2 regions of the Paenibacillus sp. GCM10028914 genome follow, and region 2 is predicted to be linked to the other one. Evidence: a T-box and tRNA genes for the amino acid it is inferred to sense, from the RefSeq annotation. Region 2 holds a T-box; the other holds one or more tRNA genes.
The links. The T-box of region 2 lies ahead of leuS (leucine--tRNA ligase). A T-box ahead of a tRNA ligase gene usually reads a tRNA of that ligase, here a tRNA-Leu.
Positions count from the first base shown of each region.

Region 1: it encodes a tRNA-Leu, which carries the amino acid that the T-box ahead of leuS (leucine--tRNA ligase) is inferred to sense. The anticodon was not compared.

Region 1 is NZ_JBHTFO010000017.1:619,767-627,328, forward strand. Features, by position in the region: gene ACFQV5_RS20325 (thermonuclease family protein) at 171-1,022, shown strand; gene ACFQV5_RS20330 (thiol-disulfide oxidoreductase DCC family protein) at 1,056-1,475, opposite strand; gene ACFQV5_RS20335 (hypothetical protein) at 1,607-1,885, opposite strand; gene ACFQV5_RS20340 (zinc ribbon domain-containing protein) at 1,971-2,213, opposite strand; gene ACFQV5_RS20345 (organic hydroperoxide resistance protein) at 2,420-2,839, opposite strand; tRNA gene ACFQV5_RS20350 (tRNA-Leu) at 2,990-3,072, opposite strand; gene ACFQV5_RS20355 (helix-turn-helix domain-containing protein) at 3,325-3,693, opposite strand; gene ACFQV5_RS20360 (nitrogen regulation protein NR(II)) at 3,867-4,520, shown strand; gene ACFQV5_RS20365 (alpha/beta hydrolase) at 4,601-6,151, opposite strand; gene ACFQV5_RS20370 (FecCD family ABC transporter permease) at 6,168-7,190, opposite strand; gene ACFQV5_RS20375 (FecCD family ABC transporter permease) at 7,183-7,562, opposite strand, start outside.
Region 2 is NZ_JBHTFO010000018.1:196,441-204,002, reverse strand. Features, by position in the region: gene leuS (leucine--tRNA ligase) at 1-2,073, opposite strand, end outside; T-box leader at 2,160-2,422, opposite strand; gene ACFQV5_RS21375 (AraC family transcriptional regulator) at 2,461-3,324, opposite strand; gene ACFQV5_RS21370 (Gfo/Idh/MocA family protein) at 3,376-4,449, opposite strand; gene ACFQV5_RS21365 (Gfo/Idh/MocA family protein) at 4,463-5,626, opposite strand; gene ACFQV5_RS21360 (sugar phosphate isomerase/epimerase family protein) at 5,704-6,555, opposite strand; gene ACFQV5_RS21355 (class I SAM-dependent DNA methyltransferase) at 6,866-7,562, opposite strand, start outside.

The DNA of each region.
Region 1 (7,562 bases), on a different contig from region 2:
AAACATATACAAACTGTCCAGATAGCCCTTGCTAAAAGAAAGAAATACCGTCATAATTAACTCGGCAGGAACGAACGTTCCCACCAAAATCAGCTCTATATTACGTCATCCTATATAGTAGCTCCTATCGTCATAATTAAACAGCATCTTAGCCAGGAGAGTGACAACCTTTGAAAAGACGAATCATAATGACCATGATTACGGGCCTGCTCCTGTTATCCGGTTGCAGTGATCCGGGAATCACACAGAATACGAATATTTCATCAGAGCAAACAAGCAGCACCACAGGCACAACTTCAACCAAACCGGACACCTCTAACCCTTCAGCTTCAAACACCAATAAAAAATACCCTACCGATGATCTCAACATCGCGAGAGTTCCCGTGGAACTCGTTAAAGCCGTGGATGGTGATACGATTAGTGTGAAGTATGAAGGCAAAACAGAAAAAGTACGCTTTCTGCTAGTCGATACACCGGAAACAAGCCACCCTCGCCTTGGTGTACAGCCATTTGGCCCGGAGGCCAAAGCATTCACGAAGGATATTGTGGAAAAAGCGAAAAAGCTTGAGCTTGAATTTGACATCGGACCGAACCGGGACAAATACTCCCGATTACTCGCATATGTGTATGCTGACGGTAAAATGGTTCAGGAACTCCTTCTCGAGCAGGGCCTGGCTCGTGTAGCCTATATTTATCAGCCTAATGTACGCTATGTCGATAAATTTAACGATCTTCAGTCTATTAGCCGTAAGAAGGCGATCGGAATTTGGAGCGTCGAGAATTATGCACAGGATGATGGTTTCCATCCTGAAGAGCAGGAGAGTCAGAGCAGTTCAACTTCAGACACGACTGCCAAGACCGAACAACCAAGTAATGTGTGCAATATTAAAGGTAATATTAGTTCCAAAGGGGATAAAATATATCACACTCCGGAATCCCCCTACTACGAAAAAACAACTCCTGAGCAGTGGTTTTGCAGTGAAACAGAGGCCAAACAGGCGGGATTCCGCGCTCCTCGTTAACTGAAAAATCTTTAATTTAATCTGCTTCTTTTTCTATAAGAACCGACGCCGGATATCCGGTGTCGGTATCATACATTCCTCGTCTTTTCCGAACCAACGATATCGATTCTTCGCAACCCATTTATATATTACATCACGAAGTGCCCTAGGAACGATAATAAACCCATACAACAGCGGCCAAGGGAAAGGTAATCGACGCGATATTCGCAGTGCAGCTGCGGAACGAGTATAATAAGCTCCATTCTCCACGACAATAACGGTTTCAATCAGATCCGCAGGCAACCCTCCTTGCCGAAGAAATTCCTGTCCTACATCAGATTGAAGTGAAGCAAACCGGAATACGCCGGCAGGATCCCTTTTTATAATAAATTTCGTGAGCCCCTGACATAAATGACACACACCATCAATCAATACAACGACATGATGTTCTGTCTGTTCATTCAATTTGTCCATTCTCTCTCCCCCCAAGCGTTAACCTTTTCCTGTTACTATACAACAATCTCTCCTCAATGAATCTCGATTTATATAAGAAAGAAAAAAACGCGGGAGTATACTCCCGCGCTCTGTTGTAGCACTCTGTTCAATTACTCAGCAACTGCATTGCTCAGCCATTCGCCATCTTTCATCTGCTGATCAATATCTGTGGAGAATTTCTCCATACATTTGCAAATGAAATCTTTGCGGCACACCGGACAAGGTGTTTTTCCAAGTCGGCTAACATTAGTCATTTTCCATTCCGGAAAACGATTGTAGAACACACGGCATTTCGTTCCATCAGCTAAGCTGACAATGAACTCGTAAAGCCCATTTTTTTCGTTGCTTCCGGCTTTGGTCACGTTGGAAATTTGCGGTTTGTATGACATATGCATCACCCATTTATCTAAATTTCTTCTTAATTACCTTGTACTTTCTGGTACTTAGTCATATTAAAGAATTTTAAGGGTGATGTCAACCAAAGAACACATCCAGTATCGAGCCCATTTGTCCACGTTTCTTTCCTTCCAAAATATCGGGGTTAAATACTTCCACATATCCGCAATTCGTACACGAAACGAATAAATAATGATTATGCTGTATATCGAACATTTTGCTAAGACCTGCACCAGACATGGACACTTCCTTCGTATGACAATGGGTTCCTCCACATTTAGAGCAAACAAACCGTTCCTGGATCATCTCTTCAATACGCATTGTTAAACTTCCCCTCTCTTAAACATCATAAATATTCTTACGGGTTAGCTTCATATATCGTTTCAAATAGTGAGGAAAATAAGTTCATGACTAATACTTTCTTCCAAAATATAAAGCCGGGCAGCCCTCAAGAGGCTCTACCCGGCTCCTATTAAGCGATTACTGCTAATATAACCGCAATCGCTTGGCTAAAATCTTTTTTTGATTTATACGATGTTTAAATCAACATCGATATTTCCCCGAGTCGCTTTTGAATATGGGCAGAAAGCATGAGCTTTCTTAGCCAGATCCTCAGCTTGACTCCGTTCTACACCAGGCATCGAAATGTTCATCTTCACAGCCAATTGAAAACCGCCGTCACTGTCATCTTTACTAATCATGACTTGGGAATGAATCTCTACATCTTTAAGCTCAACGCCCTCTTTACGTGCAACATTGGCCAAAGCACTTTCGTAACATGCTCCATAGCCCGCTGCAAATAACTGCTCTGGATTGGTCCCAGATCCACCAGGACCACCTAATTCCTTAGGCATACTTAAGCTATGCTTCAAAACTCCATCAGACGATTCGACCGCACCTTCCCGGCCTCCTGTTACTTTTACATCCGCTGTGTATAGTGGTTGCATCTTCGATCATCTCCTCTGTCTGATTTATCCTTCTATATTCACTTAAACTTGTGACAGGAAATGAAACGAAGTTCATGGCGAACGATGATTCTGAATATATACAAAAAAACAACCCCTAGCTCAGCTGGAGGTTGTTCTTTGGATTTATGATGCGGTAGAGAGGACTCGAACCTCCACGGGTATACACCCACTACCCCCTCAAGATAGCGTGTCTGCCATTCCACCACTACCGCATATATAAGGGACGTTCTTTAAAAGAACATTACTTATTATATAACTTTGTTCTTAATAAGTAAAGTGTCATTTAAATCAAACGAGAATTAATGAACGAAACATAATGATGCCAAGGGGTACTGTAATATAATCCTTAGCATCATAACGTCTCCCGAAGTGAAATGATTCTGGATTTTAAAAAAATATGTACTCCGCTTCCTTCCATTAACGCTACATCAATACCACTAAAAAAGCTTTTTTCTAACTGTTCCTTACCCTGGATTTCTCGACTGACTCTTCCTATACTTAGAAAACTCTATATATTCTTTAATAAAGTTCTTCTCATCTTCAGTAAGATGTAAAGTGTGAAGCTGTCTCTCGATTTTCGAATAATCTATTCCGTAACTTTCCCGAATCTCCATTATATTTGCTGTCGGAAATCCCTTACCTATAATTAGCCAGTCTAGGCTAACATCAAAATAACGAGCAATCTCAATCAGTTTATTGGTGCTGGGGGTTGTTTTACCTCTTTTCCAATCACCAAAATTTCCTGTGCTGATCCCGAGATTTTCACAAAAAGCTTTCTTGGTCATCCCCCGGCTTTCAATTAGATGTTCGATTCGTTGGTAAATAGACTGCATGAAACAACCGCCTTCCACAATTCTGCACAAAAAAATAATTACGTATGTACGCTATTTAATACTTAATAAATGACTTATGTAAGTGTAAAATGGGGGATGCGTAACTAAATTATACCATTTTTAATAGCTGGTTGTCTCTTTACCATGTGTCTTTATATTGGGGGGCGATTGTTTTGCATGAATTTTCATCTACACCGTGGTGCTACGCTGTCGACTCCTTAAATTCTGGGCTAATGATCATTCGCCCGGACGGCAAAATAGACCAAATCAACAATTCGTTAAGACTCATGCTCTCTGAATATGGTGCCTCTCCCGATTTTGATTGGCACGGTATTTCATTTCTCGAACTGCCCCCTTCAATTTTTGGAAGATCCTCATTCGAGGATTTCTTTGAGGGTGTTTATATCCCTTCACTGAAGAATGTTATAGTAGGCAACAATCATCAATATACAGTGGAATATTCTTTAGATTTGTTCGGTAATACAATTTGGATTTTAAGCGAAGCTCGGCCTCTTGTTTACGATACAGAGAATATAGCCGGTGGGATTGTCGTATCCTTTACCAATATTACACGATTTAAGCAGCGACAACTAAGACTCGAACAAGCTCTATACCACTCATGTTCCCTTCACGGTCACATTCCGATCTGTGCTGTATGCAAGCATGTCCGGACCGTCGAGGACTGGGAACCGGTTGAGAGCTATCTGGAGAGCCGCATTGCAGTCGAATTTACACACGATATTTGCCCAAGCTGTATTCGAAGACTATATCCTAAGTATTCATCTCTGTTCGACGAATCGCGGACAGCGACCGAATCGGAGGAATAAAGATCAAATAGCCTTAGTTCAGTATTCTTACACTGCAACTAAGGCTATTATATATTAGATCTCCAATCCAGAATGCCTAATTATTTCGTGACGAAACGAAGAAGCGGACTCATTAAGGAAGGTACAATCGATACATGTCCCTCCCCTTCAACCACTTGAAAAGTCGTATGTAACCCTTGATCATCCTTAAGGATGTCATACAAGTCCCTCGCATCTTTCACCATAGAAGGCTTCTCCTCACTGCCTACAGCCATAAATAACGCCGCATGCACTTCATTCAGCCCTATCTGTTTCTTGCATTCATTCCACTTCTGATAAAGAACGTGATTCTTCCACCAGATTGATGGGCTTGCCGCAATATAACGCTGAAAGGAACCTGGACGTGTAAACAAAGAATACAGTGCCAAAAAACCTCCGAGCGAATGACCAAATAGTGCCTGCTTGGAACGGTCTATAGAGAAGTAACTTTCCACCTTCGGCTTCAGCTCTTCTTCTATAAAAGTAAGGAAGTCCTCGGCACCGCCATTTTCCGGCCACGAAGAGCCGTCAGGACGAACCTTCAGCTCAGCTTCATCTGCAGGTACCGTATAGTCATAGAAACGTTCCTTCGTTACGATAGGTTCTTTAGACTCGTAACCTATTCCAACGATAACAGCAGGTGAGATTCCATGAGGACGACGAGATTGTAGCCGGATGGACTCAGCGAGAGAGCCAAATGAAGCATTCGCATCCAGCGTATACAAAACAGGATAGCCTGCTTCAGGTGGTGGACCTACCGGCTCAGCTATAAAAATCCGATAGGAACGGGCCGTATTCTTCGATTGCATTTCCCAGATGAAGGTGCCTGGAATACTAAATTCTTGTTTACTTTCCTTTATAGGAGGATGCTTTTCATACCGAGGATTAAACAACCATTGCAGCGCCTCTGGAAATTGTCTCACCATAAAAACGTCATCATGCGTTCCTTCTGGAACCCATTCCATTCGCAAGGAATCCTCCGAGAATCCTTTTTCGATGAACAAACGCGCCGCTTCTTGTGTGTTCAACACCATATTTTTCTGTATATTTTGTTTATAGATGCCTTCGCACAGACCAACAGACATGTAAACCCGCAAATTCTTGTTCAGTCCGTTCTCCTGTCGAATGTAATCGAGGACCCCTTCATACCAGAAGGAAGTTGATAACAAACCTAATTGGCCAAATACATCAGGTTTCCAGTAACCTGCAAATAACGATATTAACCCCCCGAATGATCCGCCGATCATCGCTGTGAACTCAGCTTCTTTTTTCGTCCGGTAGTGATTATCAATATAGGGTTTGAGTACATATGCAACTTCATCGATATATTCCTTGCCTTTACCGCCAAAAGGAGATCGATCTGGAATAAGTGAAGCAGCAGGCCATGGCGTATATTCATCATTGCGGATATCGGTCTTCACGCCCACAAGGATCATTTCTTGCAAGTCACCTTTAGCAAACAAATGCTCTAAATAATTGGAACACTCGGTAAACAGAAAACCACCATCCTGAACGTATGCAACAGGGTAGTTCTGCCCAGAAGTTTCATAAGAAGGCGGTAAATATACAACAACCTCTCTCTGCTCCACGACTAGATCATGAAATCGATTCATTATACTCCTCCAGCCTCTATTTTTTCGATCGAATCAATAGATAAATAAAATAAGGCACACCAATAATAGATACCACAATGCCGACCGCTAGCTCTGCTGGCGCAAATATCGTTTTACCGATAAAATCACCGATCATTACAATGGCCATCCCCGCTACACCACTCACCGGGATGATATGTTTATGCCGAAGTCCAACCAGTTGTCTAGCCATATGGGGGGCGATCAGACCCACAAATCCAATACTGCCAGACACGGCCACGCTAGCACTTACCAGACCAACACTGCACAGCAAAAATATATTCTTCTCCCGTTCAACAGATACGCCTACACCTTTCACGCTCTCTTCGCTCAATTGAAATATATCTAGAACGTGAGCGCGTAGCCAGATGATAATCGGAAGAAGTAGAATCCATGGCAGCATCGTGATAACAAACCTCCAGTTCGCACTATGCAGGCTTCCCGCGAGCCATACAACCGCCATCTCGTAGTCTCTCGGGTTCATCTTAAGAGAGAGGTACATGGTGAATGCACCAAATCCTGAGGCAATTGCTATCCCGACCAATATGAGACGCTGCGGGTCTAGAATACCATTCTGTCTAGCGAACATGTAGATGACGGCTGTAGCAGCCATCCCACCTACCAAACCGAACATAGGCATCATCATGACGGCAAGCCAGCCTGTCATAGTCATATTGCCTTGGATCAGGAACATAAAGAGGACTACAGCCAAGCCAGCACCCGCATTGATGCCCAGTATTCCGGGGTCTGCGAGACCATTTCTCGTAACTCCTTGAATCACAGCCCCTGCGATTCCCAAGGAAAATCCAACTAATGCTCCAAGAACAATGCGGGGTAAACGAAAATCGAACACGACGAGATCATGCTCTGGCTGAGGATCGATTCTGAATAATGTTTTGAACACATCCATAACTGAAATATCAAAGGTTCCATTCGTTAAGCTAAGATAGAATGTTATGGCTACGATTACAATTCCTACGATAAGAACAGTCAATAGACGAGCAGATGAGGATCTAGGCATGGCGCTCTCCCCCTCTCGTCTTGATCAGATACAGAAAGAAGGGAACACCAATTAAGGCGGTCACCACACCAACAGGCGTTTCAAAAGGATAATTAATAAACCGTGACAAAATATCGCATAAAGCTAGAAATAATCCGCCTAATGCTCCGGACACAGGTACAATCCAGCGGTAATCAGAGCCTGCAAGAAATCGAGCGATATGGGGAACAATCAATCCGACAAAAGCAACTTTGCCCGCAAGCGCAACGGAAACTCCGGTAAGAATAACAACAGCTAGCATAGCCAGTGCTTTAATAAGCCATGTTCGTAAACCAAGACCTGTCGCAATCTCTTCCCCGAGGGAAAGAATCGATATCGATTTCGATAATCCGA
Region 2 (7,562 bases):
GATCATGAGCTGGCTGATTGCTGTATTAAAGTGAAGATGCTCGAAATCATCTGTCACCTTCTTGATCGTCTTATGCCAAATGCGTTTGAATTCATCCGATCCTTCACCATCGACGATCTTAGAATTCAGCTCGCCATTATCACCGACAAACAGACGCCAGATTCTTGACAAGAAGCGATGAGCTCCTTCCACACCATTAGTATTCCAAGGTTTGGTCGCCTCAAGTGGACCCATAAACATTTCATACACACGAAGTGTGTCTGCGCCGAATTCATTCACGATGTCATCAGGGTTGATAACATTACCGCGAGACTTACTCATCTTCTCGTTGTTGTTACCCAGGATCATACCTTGGTTTACAAGCTTCTGGAATGGCTCTTTCGTATCAACCACTCCGATATCGTACAATACTTTATGCCAGAAACGGGCATACAGCAAGTGAAGCACAGCATGCTCAACACCACCGATGTACAGATCAACCGGCAACCACTCTTTCTGTTTCTCTTTAGAGCAAAGCTCCTCGTTGTTGTCCGGATCAATGTAGCGAAGGTAATACCAGCAGCTACCTGCCCACTGAGGCATCGTATTGGTCTCGCGACGGGCCTTCATGCCCGTCTCAGGATCTACGGTTTCAACCCACTCTGTTACGTTGGCAAGCGGCGATTCACCTGTACCGGAAGGTCTGATCTGATCTACATCCGGCAGAAGCAGCGGAAGTTGATCCTCAGGTACAGTCTTCATCGTACCATCTTCCAAGTGAAGAATCGGAATCGGTTCACCCCAATAACGCTGACGGCTGAACAGCCAATCTCTCAGACGGTAAGTAACCTTTTTCTCACCTTTTCCGTTCTTCTCCAGCCATTCATTCATCGCCTGAATAGCCGCTTCATTATCTAAACCGTTCAGGAAATCGGAATTGACGTGCTCACCGTTACCGGCATACGCCTCCTCTTCTACATTTCCTCCCTTAACGACTTCGATAATATCCAGACCGAACTGCTTCGCAAACTCCCAGTCCCGACTGTCATGTCCCGGAACAGCCATAATTGCGCCTGTACCGTAACCTGCCAGCACATAATCGGCAATCCAGATCGGAACCTTAGCGCCATTTACCGGGTTAATTGCATAAGCCCCTGTAAATACACCAGTCTTATCTTTCGCCAGATCCGTACGTTCCAGATCGCTCTTACGTGCCGCTTGATCTTGATAAGCTTTAACAGCTTCCTTCTGATCTTCTGTTGTAATGCGGTCTACGAGCTCGTGTTCAGGAGCCAGTACACAGTAGCTTGCACCGAACAATGTGTCTGGACGAGTTGTAAATACAGTCAGATGATCATTGTGACCGTCGATATCGAACCGAACTTCTGCACCAGTTGATTTACCAATCCAGTTGCGCTGCATATCTTTAATGCTCTCAGTCCAGTCCAGCTCCTCCAGATCTTCCAGCAACCGCTCAGCATAATCTGTAATCTTCAGAATCCACTGGCGCATCGGTCTACGGATAACAGGATGCCCGCCGCGTTCCGACTTTCCATCGATTACTTCTTCATTGGCAAGAACCGTTCCAAGTGCTGGGCACCAGTTCACCGGAATCTCGTCAACATAAGCTAAGCCTTTCTTATACAGCTGGATAAAAATCCATTGGGTCCATTTGTAATACTCAGGATCCGTTGTGCTGATCTCACGGTCCCAATCGTAAGAGAAACCGAGTGATTTAATCTGACGACGGAAATTATCAATATTCTTAATTGTAAATTCCCGTGGATGTTTACCTGTGTCCATTGCATACTGCTCAGCAGGAAGACCAAATGCATCCCAGCCCATTGGATGAAGTACATTGTATCCGCGCATCCGTTTAAAACGGGAAACAATATCCGTTGCTGTATAACCTTCAGGGTGTCCTACGTGCAGACCAGCACCTGATGGATACGGAAACATATCCAATGCATAAAATTTAGGTTTGGATGAATCTTCATGCGTTTTAAACGTTTTCTGTTCATCCCAGTACTGCTGCCATTTCGGCTCGATGGCCTGCGGCTGATAGCCGTGGCCTGTTGGTTGATTTTCACTCATACTTTCCTACTCCTCCTTCGCGGTCAAGCACGGTTCATAACCGTGCGCCTCAAAACAAAAAAACCTCATCATCCATAGCGTCTGACGCTAGGGACGAGAGGTTTGATTCCCGTGGTACCACCCTAGTTAGCAAAAGGCATGCTTTGCCTTTCACTCCCTTTGCACCTCTATCGCAGGTGAGACGACGATGATTCATCGGCCGGGCACTAAGCTTACAAACAAGCTGCCTGAACCGGGTTGACATCGTTACTCCAAGGCGAGTTCATTTCCTTCGTCAACCGGCTTGCACCAACCGCCGGCTCTCTGTGTGATCGGGTGAGAAACTACTAATCCTTATCATCGTATTGTATTCGATTTTAATGACGATATTATATCGAACATCGCCGGTTAAGTCAATGCAGACAACCTGCTGTTACGGTAATCTTCCGGCGTTCTTCCGACCATCTCCTTAAACATACGACTGAAATGAGCCAAATGTTTAAAGCCAACAGCATAACAAACCTCAGTTACAGCCAGATTTGGATGAAGCCACAGCAAAATTTTTGCCTGATTAATCCGGCGACTATACATATATCTGAATACTGTCGTACCTGTTACTTCTTTAAATAATGAGGACAAATACTGTTTTGTTAAATGGACAGCATGAGCAATATCTTCAAGGGTCAGATCGTTCATATAATTTTGTTCTACATAGGTTATAACATGCTGGACATGACGTTCTTTCTCAGAAAAAGAGTCTCTGTGGTTTACAGCAGTACGGCACAGCTCCGAGATAACACAGAGCATATCGAACAAACGCAGCATTCTTCGTTCCTGAGTAGCTCCCATTTTGTTCAATCGATCTAAATCCACCATGATTTTCTCGAACTCCATTCGCTCAGATCCATTCAGCGATATTCGGTAGTTGCTAAGCTCCTCAAACGGATTCAATAACGCCGCGGCTGCCTCCGGTTGAACCCAGCGTTTCACAAATCCGGGATCAAAATGAGCAATACTTCGTATATAGCGCACATCAGGCTCTATACGCGGACAATGCAGAGTCAATCCGTTCATAAGAAGGAGATCACCAGGTTTTAGAACATAAATCTTGTCTCCGATGAGATAGGTACATTGTCCTTCGTGAAAATAATATATTTCATAAAAAGCATGGGAGTGAAATACACCGCCAGCCATCGGGTCTTCATTTCGGTAATGAAATTCGAATGGCTGATTAAGTTGCATTTGCTTGCGGTTAAAGGACACCGGTTTCATAGAGTTTATCCCTTCTGATCCTTGGTATTCCTTTAATTATAACGGATATGATTATTGAATACGAACCGCCTCATTCTGTGCAATAATACATAGTTCCCCCGCTTTAAATGCATGTTCCTGCGACATCGCTCGTTCCGTACGTTCCATGCAGTCTACAATTAACTCCCCGAAAAACGGATAGCCTACCTTCCCCTTTAATTCCATATGGTACTCACCTTCATGATTAACCAGATAAAGATGATCTCCCTGCGGATCTCTAGCAAGATCAACGTATTTACGCATTTCGATATAACCATCCGTACCAAGGATGAACGTCCTTCCATCTCCCCAAGAACTGAGTCCATCCGGTGTAAACCAGTCCACCCTGAAATAATTTGTTGCTCCGTTGTCACCAATCAATGTTGCATCACCAAAATCCTCAAGTTCCGGATACAGCGGATTGTTGTAGTTAGCCACTTTACTGCTCATCACCTTGGCATCCTTGCATCCCGCATAGAATAAAAACTGTTCGATTTGATGAGATCCGATATCGCATAGAATCCCCCCATACTGCTCATGACAAAAAAACCAATCTGGACGGGACGATACGCTCAAGCGATGTGGTCCAGTTCCCATCACCTGCAGCACTCGCCCTATGGCACCGTCTTGGATTAATCTCCCGGCATAAATAGCGCTCTCTACATGAAGACGTTCACTATAATAGACCATATATTTCTGACCCGTCTCCGCTACCTTGGCTTTCGCCGCCGCAATCTGATCCAGCGTAGTAAACGGAGTTTTGTCTGTAAAATAGTCTTTGCCGTGGGACATGACTGCAAGCCCCAGTTCGCATCGTTCGGATGGAATAGCAGCAGCAGCAACAAGCCTAACCTCCGGATCCTCCAGGATTTGAGACGCTGAGGAAGCCGCTTGAACTTGGGGGTATTTTTCGCAGAATTGTTCTACTTTTACAGGATCGGGATCATATACCCATTTTAATGTCGCACCTGCCTCAACTAATCCATTACACATTCCATAAATATGACCGTGCTCTAGAGACATCGCCGCGATGACGAATTCTCCGGGACCGACAACAGGCTCCATTTTACCTGTAGGCGCGTAAAGCATACCATTGTTACGATTCACATCATCACACTCCTTAACCAAACGTCGTTGTCATATCTACAGGTCCGGTTTCTATTACTGTCTTCTGATAGGTTGATTTCTTAATCCGTTCCTGTAAATGCTCATAATATAAATCCTCGTCAAACGGAATGTTGACCCAGTTATCTGTCCACGTAGAGAGATGCATCGCATTCGAAAGGGTCAGACCATGGATTCCTTCTTCTCCCGGTGCAATGAGAGGGGTCCCTTTCAATATCGCATCCGTAAAATTCTGCATGATACCGCTATGTTGAGGATTGTTCCCGAACACCGGTATCTCACATTTCCAGCACTCCGGCTCACCAAAACCTCCTTTAAATTCCTGATTGAACTCAGTCTCAGATACCCTTAGCCGCCAAAATGTCAGCTTATCGTTCTCTATGACAATCTTGCCGCGCTCCCCTGTAACTTCAAAACGATTCGTCCCCGGAGCTTCACCCGTTGTCGTAATAAAGACACCCGTTGCACCATTCGCATATTCCACATATGCAGTCACATCATCTTCCACTTCAATATTTCTGTACTTGCCAAAAGAACAAAATGCTCTCATTCTTATCGGCATAAGCCCCGTTGTCCACTGCCATAAATCCAGCTGATGAGGTGACTGATTAATAAGAACTCCCCCGCCTTCACCAGCCCATGTCGCGCGCCACCCACCAGAATCATAGTAGCTTTGAGAACGATACCAATGTGTAACAATCCAGTTCGTTCGACGGATTTCACCCAATTCGCCCGAAGCAATGAGTTCCCTAAGTTTTTGATACAGCGGATTACAGCGCTGATTGTACATGATGGAATATACTTTACCGCTCTCTGCCGCAACCTTGTTCATCTCTTGAACCTGTTTCGTATGAACACCAGCAGGTTTCTCAATCAGCACATGAAGACCTTGCTCAAAAGCAAAAATGGCCTCCTTCGGGTGCTCATAATGGGGTGTTGCGATAATTACAGCATCAATTTCACCAGAGGACATCATAGCCTTGGCATCACCCCACACCTTTACACCGTCTGGTAATGCTGTCTTGGCCATCTCCTGCTTGCTTGCCTGTATATCACAAACGGCCGCTAAAGAAGCACCGTGTATTTTACCTTCTGCCAGCGTTTTTGCATGACTGAAACCCATTCCTAATCCGATAACGCCGATTCTAACTTGCTCCATGTTTCATCCTTCCCTTCTATATAGATAACATGAGTTATGCTCGGTACATGGCTTATGTATCACTCTTTGTATGTGTATTACTTCATCCATTCTTCCATCTGCAACACAAAATACTTCAGCATTTCCTTAGACGGATATGTACCGCTAAAATCCTCAATCCCTAAGTATCCGTCATACCCAACGGCTTTCAAGTCAGCCAAAACTTGAGGCCAAGATACAATACCATGGGCAAGTGGCAGCCATTCTCCTGTCCATTCTGTATGCAATCCATCCTCAGATTTTCTCATGCGAAAGCCTGCATTTTTCACATGAACATGAGCAAGATACGGCCCCAAAAGTTCAAGTCCCATTCTGTAATTCTCAAAGCCTTCATGAACCATATTCCCTGGATCGTACAGAACACCGATGTGATCAGAGTCAAAATGACTAACCAGCTTATGAGCCAATCCTGCGCTAGGCGCAATGGTTTTGTGATGTGTTTCCACAAGTGCCTTCACACCATAATCTGCAGCTAAACGTTCCACTGATTCCAGATATCGAACCGCTTGTTCGTAAAGATCATTATAGTTCGTTCGACCGTCATAGCCTGGAACACCCGCTCTTATGAAAGAAGCGCCAAGCAGCTTGGCTACCTTCATCACTCGTTCTGTGCTTTCGATATCACCGCACTCTAAATAAGGAACGACGGCAATACTCTTCAGATTATGCTTCTTGGCAGCTTCAGCAAATCTCAACCATTCCTCCTCTGTACCATATGGATCTATAGAGCAGCGATTGTGCCGCCAAAATGAGGGTTCTTCCTGAAGTGCATCTTTCGGTACTTCCTTGAAACGCCATTCTATTCCCTCTACTCCCGCTTCTTGTGCAGCAACTGCAAGCTCTTCGGGATTCAAATCAGGCGTTGCAACCGTAAATACAGAATATTTCATATTCTTCTCCACCCTTCTAAACATCTGATTAATTGATACTTTGTTCTGCATGATGATAGTTCATCTGTCCATGGGGAACATCACAACGTAAACGTTTTCAATTTGTGCGGTTTTAGTCTATCATAGGCACTCAATCAAACATATGCTTATCACTCGCAATCTTAACCACAATCAAACATAGCGTAAAAGAAGCGTTTCCTATGCAAAAGCAGATATATATTAGAAAAACATACACACAAGTAACGCAAAAAAGGACTGCATCCCGTAAAGTATCTACGTTAGACAGTCCTTTTTTATAACTAATATTATATTATTTTACTGCGACATAAAACAGCCTTTGAGCATCCTCACCTGCTTCTATCCACTCAAAGTCTGCGTAACACTTTACGTCTCGAAATCCAGCCTTAGTAAGCTCAACCTTCATCCAATCAGGATCATACCCTCGCTGTGTGTGCGTTTCCTCGAAACGACGATACACAGACCGGTCGCTCTCGTCCCTTGCAAAAATAGATAAATGATGTTCAATTTCACAGCGGGGTTCATCGAGTGCGCAGGTCCAAATGTATGAAACCTTATGATCATCTAGGACAAAAGGCTGCTCCTCATCATAACGGATCAAGGTGTTTGGATGATGAACATCAAACAGGAAGGTACCGCCTTCCTTAAGCCCCTTGAACGTACGAGCAAACACAGTACGGATATCGTCTTCCTCAAGCAAGTAGTTTAGACAATCACAAAACGATATTACCGAATCTACCTGCTCAGGAAGTTCAAAGTCACGCATATCCTGCTGTATCCAGCGAATACTGCCGTCCCGAAACAAGCGATTTCCTTGTGGAGTTTCCTCCAGTTTACGACGGGCAATCGCTAGCATGTCGGCTGACAAATCGATCCCTGTTACTTCAAATCCCGAATTCACGAGCGGTATGGTGATGCTGCCCGTCCCGCATCCAAGTTCCGCCACGCTTTTCGGCATACCATGCTTTTCCCAGGCTGTTCGTGCGAAC